Regions from separate parts of the Streptomyces sp. NPDC002088 genome, predicted to be linked through region 2. Evidence: riboswitches for the same ligand, from Rfam matches in the RefSeq annotation. Region 2 holds a riboswitch; the other holds the start of a gene.
The links. A riboswitch is a leader RNA that binds a small molecule or an ion and turns the genes downstream of it on or off. The one in region 2 is predicted to bind ZMP and ZTP.
Positions count from the first base shown of each region.

Region 1: linked by a shared signal. The riboswitch ahead of ABT114_RS18280 (glycine hydroxymethyltransferase) and the one ahead of ABT114_RS02955 (bifunctional 5,10-methylenetetrahydrofolate dehydrogenase/5,10-methenyltetrahydrofolate cyclohydrolase) in region 2 are both predicted to bind ZMP and ZTP.

Region 1 covers NZ_JBEOXO010000007.1:392,334-395,724, forward strand. The annotation lists gene ABT114_RS18270 (glutathionylspermidine synthase family protein) at 1-57, shown strand, start outside; gene rocD (ornithine--oxo-acid transaminase) at 90-1,295, opposite strand; ZMP/ZTP riboswitch at 1,387-1,475, shown strand; gene ABT114_RS18280 (glycine hydroxymethyltransferase) at 1,514-2,962, shown strand; gene ABT114_RS18285 (hypothetical protein) at 2,984-3,391, opposite strand, start outside.
Region 2 covers NZ_JBEOXO010000001.1:636,404-639,794, reverse strand. The annotation lists gene ABT114_RS02965 (sensor histidine kinase) at 1-1,118, shown strand, start outside; gene ABT114_RS02960 (roadblock/LC7 domain-containing protein) at 1,115-1,534, shown strand; ZMP/ZTP riboswitch at 1,655-1,739, shown strand; gene ABT114_RS02955 (bifunctional 5,10-methylenetetrahydrofolate dehydrogenase/5,10-methenyltetrahydrofolate cyclohydrolase) at 1,762-2,610, shown strand; gene ABT114_RS02950 (hypothetical protein) at 2,611-2,880, opposite strand; gene ABT114_RS02945 (COG4315 family predicted lipoprotein) at 2,894-3,391, opposite strand, start outside.

The DNA.
Region 1 (3,391 bases), on a different contig from region 2:
TCCTCCGGCCTGATCACCGACGAGTACGCACGCTTCCTGCCGCACGTGATCCTCTGAGGGCCCATCTACGGGCCCGTCTGAGGGCCCACCTACAAGTCCAGCACCGCCCGCAGCTGATCCAGTCCCCAGTCCAGATCCTCCTTCCCGATCACCAGCGGCGGCGCGATCCTGATCGTCGAGCTGTGCGTGTCCTTCACCAGCACACCCCGGTCCATCAGCCTCTCGGAGACCGCCCGGCCCGTCCCGTACGCCGGAGCGATGTCGATGCCGGCCCACAGTCCGCGCCCGCGTACCGCCGTCACCCGCCCGGTGCCGGTCAGCGTGGCCAGCTCCCGGTGCAGATGCCCGCCCAGCTCGGTGGCCCGCGCCTGGTACTCGCCCGACCGCAGCATCGCGATCACCTCCAGCGCCACCGCGCAGGCCAGCGGATTCCCGCCGAACGTAGACCCGTGCTCCTCGGGCCGGAACACCCCCAGCACCCCGGCGTTCGACACCACCGCCGACACCGGCACGATCCCACCGCCCAGCGCCTTGCCCAGCACATACACATCGGGCACCACGCCCTCGTGCTCGCACGCGAACGTCCGCCCCGTCCTGCCCAGCCCCGACTGGATCTCGTCGGCGACGAACAGCACGTTCCGCTCCCGCGTCAGCTCCCGTACCGCCGGCAGATAACCGGCCGGCGGCACCAGCACCCCCGCCTCACCCTGGATCGGCTCGAGCAGCACGGCCACCGTGTTCTCGGTCAGCGCCGCCCGCATCGCCGTGAGATCCCCGTACGGCACGATCTCGAAGCCCGGCGTGTACGGCCCGAAGTCCGCCCGCGCCTCCGGGTCGGTCGAGAAGCTGATGACCGTCGTCGTACGGCCGTGGAAGTTGTTGCCCGCGACCACGATCTTCGCCATCTCCGCCGGCACACCCTTGACCCGGTACCCCCACTTCCGGGCCGTTTTCACGGCCGTCTCCACCGCCTCCACGCCCGTGTTCATCGGCAGCACCATCTCCATCCCGCACAGCTCGGCGAGCTCCGTGCAGAACGCCCCGAACCGGTCGTGGTAAAACGCCCGGGATGTCAGCGTCACCCGTTCCAGTTGTGCCTTCGCCGCCTCGATCAGCCGCCGGTTGCCGTGCCCGAAGTTGAGCGCCGAGTAACCGGCCAGCAGATCCAGATAGCGGCGCCCCTCGACGTCCGTCATCCAGGCGCCTTCCGCCGTGGCAACGACGACCGGCAGTGGGTGGTAGTTGTGCGCGCTGTGCGCCTCGGCCGCGGCGATCAGCGATTCTGTAGCGGTCACGGGATCTCCAGAAGTCAGGCTGACCTCCTTACTATCGTCGCTCGCATGGTGGACGCGGGACCTTGGCCCCGCGACGCGCCCGGTAGGCTTTCCGGCAGGCCGTGACTGGCGCGCTGGGATGGGACGGACCATCGGGGAGCGGCCTGTGAGTGATCAGTGCCGTGCGCCTGGGCCGACCCGTGAACCGTGACCGCTCAAAGCCACGCCCGGAGGCCGAGATGACAGAGCAGCAGCCCCTCTCCACCGAGTCCACCGCCTTCCGCGCCGCCCTCGACGTGATCCGCGCCGTCGAGCCGCGCGTCGCCGACGCCATCGGCCAGGAGGTCGCCGACCAGCGCGAGATGCTCAAGCTGATCGCCTCCGAGAACTACGCCTCCCCGGCCACCCTCCTGGCCATGGGCAACTGGTTCAGCGACAAATACGCCGAGGGCACCGTCGGCCGCCGCTTCTACGCCGGCTGTCGCAACGTCGACACCGTCGAGTCCCTCGCCGCCGAACACGCCAAGGAGCTCTTCGGCGCCCGCCACGCCTACGTCCAGCCGCACTCCGGCATCGACGCCAACCTCGTCGCCTTCTGGGCCGTCCTTGCCCAGCGCGTCGAGGCCCCCGCCCTGGAGAAGGCCGGCGTCCGCCAGGTCAACGACCTCTCCGAGGCCGACTGGGCCGAGCTGCGCCGCGCTTTCGGCAACCAGCGCATGCTCGGCATGTCCCTGGACGCCGGTGGCCACCTCACCCACGGCTTCCGCCCGAACATCTCCGGCAAGATGTTCGACCAGCGCTCCTACGGCACCGACCCGGCCACCGGCCTGATCGACTACGAGGCCCTGCGCACCTCCGCCCGCGAGTTCAAGCCGCTGATCATCGTGGCCGGCTACTCCGCCTACCCCCGTCTCGTGAACTTCCGCATCATGCGCGAGATCGCCGACGAGGTCGGTGCCACGCTCATGGTCGACATGGCGCACTTCGCGGGCCTGGTCGCCGGCAAGGTCCTCACCGGCGACTTCGACCCGGTCCCGCACGCCCAGATCGTCACCACGACCACCCACAAGTCGCTGCGCGGTCCGCGCGGCGGCATGGTCCTGTGCGACGACTCCCTCAAGGACCAGGTCGACCGCGGCTGCCCGATGGTCCTCGGCGGCCCGCTCCCGCACGTCATGGCCGCCAAGGCCGTCGCCTTCGCCGAGGCGCGTCAGCCCTCCTTCCAGGACTACGCCCAGCGCATCGTCGACAACTCCCGGGCGCTGGCGGAAGGCCTTATGCGGCGGGGCGCCAGTCTCGTGACCGGCGGTACGGACAACCACCTCAACCTGATCGACGTCACCTCCTACGGCCTCACCGGCCGGCAGGCCGAGGCCGCCCTGCTCGAGTCCGGCATCGTCACCAACCGCAACGCCATCCCGGCCGACCCCAACGGCGCCTGGTACACCTCCGGCATCCGTATCGGCACCCCCGCCCTGACCACCCGCGGCCTGGGCACCGCCGAGATGGACGAGGTCGCCGGCCTCATCGACCGCGTCCTGACCACCACCGAGCCCGGCACCACCTCCAAGGGCGCCCCCTCCAAGGCCCAGCACGTCCTCGACCCGAAGATCGCGGACGAGATCTCCCGCCGCGCCACCGACCTCGTGTCGGGCTTCCCGCTGTACCCGGAGATCGACCTCGGCTGACACCTCGGTCCCGACGACGGGCTAAAGATCGATCAGCTCCTGGCGTGGTTCCTCCCGCGGCGGTCCGGCTCCGTGCCGGGCCGCCGCGCGGCGTATCAGCAGCGAGCCGCCGACACCGGCCGCGAACCCCACGGCCAGGCCCGGTACGGCCCACCAGGCGCTGTTTGCAGTCCGGCCGCCCTCGTGCCGGGCGGCCTCGCCCCCAGCGGGCCCGTCGCCGACCCTGCCGAGTACTCCCTCCTGGTGGAGTCGTACGAAGACCGAGCGTGGCGCCCGATGCCAGCGGATGTCGTCGTCGTCCACGTCCGGCGCGGGATCCGAGCGCACCCAGGGCGTGCCGTCCGCCGCCACGACCAGCTGGTCCTGCCGCTCGACGGCCACGTCACCACCCGGTGGCCGGTTCGTCTGCGGCCATCCTCCGACGCCCGT
Region 2 (3,391 bases):
CCGCCTGTCTCGTCGCGGGAACGCTCATGGCCGCCCTCGTCGCGGGCCTCGCCGCCTTTGCCTCCCGTTCCCTCACGCGCCCGCTCGGCGCGCTCGCCGAGGCAGCCCACGACGTGGCGCGGCACCGGCTGCCGGCGACCATGGCCCGTATCCAACAGTCACCCCCGGACCATGTGGAGCTCCTCCCGCCGGCGGATGCCCCGGACAACCCCGACGCGCAACTGCTGGGCGGTGCAGCGGAGATCGCCGAGGTCGCGGCGTCCCTGCGACAGGTGGAACACACCGCCCTCCACCTGGCCGCCCAGCAGGCCGGCCTGCGTCGCAACACCACCGAATCGCTCGCCAACCTCGGCCGCCGCAACCAGAACCTCGTGCGTCGTCAGCTCGGCCTCATCACCCGCCTGGAACAGCAGGAACTCGACCCGGACGCCCTGGCCGAGCTCTTCGAGCTCGACCACCTCGCCACCCGTATGCGGCGCAACGCCGAGAGCCTGCTGGTCCTGGCCGGGCAGAATCCGCCGCGGCCCACCGCAGCACCGGCCGACGGCCTGGAAGTGGTCCAGTCCGCCGTCGCCGAGGTGGAGCAGTACCGGCGAGTCCTGATCGCGACCGTGGAGCCGGTGCGGGTGCGCGGGCACGCCGTCGCCGATGTCGCCCACCTCCTTGCCGAACTCATCGAGAACGGGCTGACTTTCTCGCCGCCGACCGAGCCGGTCGAGGTGCACGGCTGGTACGACACCGAGGACGACACGTACTGCTTCGCTGTCGTCGACCACGGCGTCGGCATGTCCGAAGCCGACAAGGAACGTGCCCACGCCCGCTTCGCCGACTCCAGGGAGGAGGCCCTCCTCTCCGCACCCACCCGGTTCCTCGGCCATCTCGTCGTCGGCCGACTCACCCACCGCCTCGGCGAAGGCACCCAGGTCAACCTCTTCGACACCACCGGCGGCGGCCTGTCCGCACTCCTCGCCCTCCCCGGGCGCCTGCTCGCCCCCGCCCAGGACCCCTCCACCGCACCTCCGTCCGCCCGACCCACCGCTGTCTCCTCCCTGCTCAACGGCTTCAGAGCAGGTGTCGCTCGTGCCGAAGCCCGACCCACTCAAGGAGCGTCATCGTGACCACCGCCGTCCAGAGTTTCGGCTGGCTCATCTCGGAGTTCGTACGCACCGCCGACGGTGTCACCGACGCCGTCGCCGTCTCCTCCGACGGCCTGCTCATGGCCGCCTCGGACAGTCTCGGCCGGGATCGCGCCGACCACCTCGCCGCCGTCGTCTCCGGCATCACCAGCCTCGCCCAGAACGCGGCGACGGCACACGGTTTCCACGGCATGAAGCTCGTCATGATCGAAATGCTCGGGGGCTTCCTCATGGTCGGTCGCATCCGCGACGGAAGCTGCCTCGGCGTCCTGGCCGCCGAGGGATGCGATGTCGGCCTGGTCGGCTACGAAATGGCCGTCCTCGCCGACCGCGCCGGCGAACTGCTCACCCCGCAGCTGGTACGCGAACTCCACTCCGCGCCCGTGGCGGCGCGATAGTCGCGGCACGCTCGGGCTCAGGCAGAACAGCACCACGCGGCAAGGCTCAGCACCGCCCGTCCAGGATTCGATTGCACTCCGGGAGCGGGTCCTGAGCCTCGTACGGCCTCGGTTAGGCTGGTGGCGGGCCGTGACTGGCGCTGAGGTGGAGCACCACCGGGGAGCGGCTCCGAAGAAGTCGATGCCGTGCGCCTGGGCGATGAGGTCAACCTGCTCAGGAGTGGATCATGACTCAGGCCCGGCTCATGGACGGCACCGCGCTCGCCCGGCGCATCGTGGAGGAGACCGCCGAGCGCGCGGCCGATCTCACCGAGCGCACCGGTTCGGCGCCCTGTCTGGCGACGGTGCTGGTCGGCGCGGACCCCGCGTCCGTCACGTACGTCCGGATGAAGCAGAACCGCTGCCGCAAGGCCGGCATCGACTCGCGGCACGTGGAACTGCCCGCGGAGACGACCACCGAGGAACTGGTCGGTACACTCCGGGCGCTCTCCGCCGACCCCTCCGTGCACGGCATCCTGCTCCAGCACCCGGTCGGCGACCACATCGACGAGCGGGCCGCTTTCGAGGCGATCGCGCCGGAGAAGGACGTCGACGGCGTGACCTTCGCGTCGTTCGCCACGATGAGCTTCGGTCTGCCGGGCTTCGTGTCCTGCACGCCCGGCGGGATCATGCGCCTGCTCGACGAGTATGACGTCGATCCCGCCGGGAAGCGGGCCGTCGTGGTGGGCCGCAGCGCCATCCTCGGCAAGCCGGCCGGCATGCTGCTGCTCGCCCGGAACGCGACGGTGACGTACGCCCACTCCCGCACCCGGAACCTCTCGGCGGTCGTCCGCGAGGCGGACATCGTGGTCGCCGCCGTCGGCCGGCCGCAGCTGATCAAGGGCACCGACATCAAGCCTGGCGCCGTCGTCATCGACGCGGGCTACAACGCCGGGAACGTCGGCGACGTCGACTTCGACTCGGCCCTGGAGCAAGCCTCGCTCATCACCCCGGTGCCGGGCGGCGTCGGTCCGATGACCATCGCCACGCTGCTGGAGCAGACCGTGGACGCGGCCGCCCGGCAGCTCGGGGTGTGATCAGCGCGTCCAGGCGCGGTACTCCATGACGTCGCCCGCCGTCACGCCGTACTCGGGCTGGTCGGTGGTGAAGGTGGCCTCCAGTCCGAGGACGGTGCCGGTGGCGGGGTCCATGATCAGCATCTGTCTGACGCCGGCGGCCTCGTACACGTACGCCTGACCGCTTCGCCCGAGCCGGTCCGTCACCTGTCCGACGGGCCGCAGCCCCTCCATGTCCGCCGGGACCCAGGTGAGGGCCGCCGAGCGTCCATGGTCGAGCAACTCGGCCACGGCACCGGGGAATTCAGCAGCACTTCGAGGCGGAGTACCTCGCCCTGGCCCACGGCTCGTGGCAGCGAGTCGCGCGGAGCGAGTACGAGCGTGACGTACCGCGGGGGGGCGGCGCCGTCTGCTCGCCGCCTACCTGCTCGGGTGCGCTCTTGCCCCGGCGACAGGTCTGCCGGCCCTGGCCTGGCACACCCCGGCCGGTGATCACGTGCCAGTTCCGGGTCACGCCGTTCGTCTCGGCGGGCTGGGCGTCGCCGGTGAACGTGTAGAGGGGGGAGCCGTCGTAGGTGACCTGATCGCCACTGCCGTGGGGGCGGGCGACCGTAGAGAGCGCGCCGATGCCCGGGGGCAGAGCGAGTACGGCGCCCGGCTCGGTGAGCAGCGGCTTGCGGGTGTCCGTGCACGGGCCGAGACACACCACGGTGCCCGTCCCCGTCTCCGGGTCGTAGCGGTAGAGGGTGGCCGTCGAGGTCGGTGAGAACCCGAGACCTGGTCGGGGGCGAGGCCGGGTTCG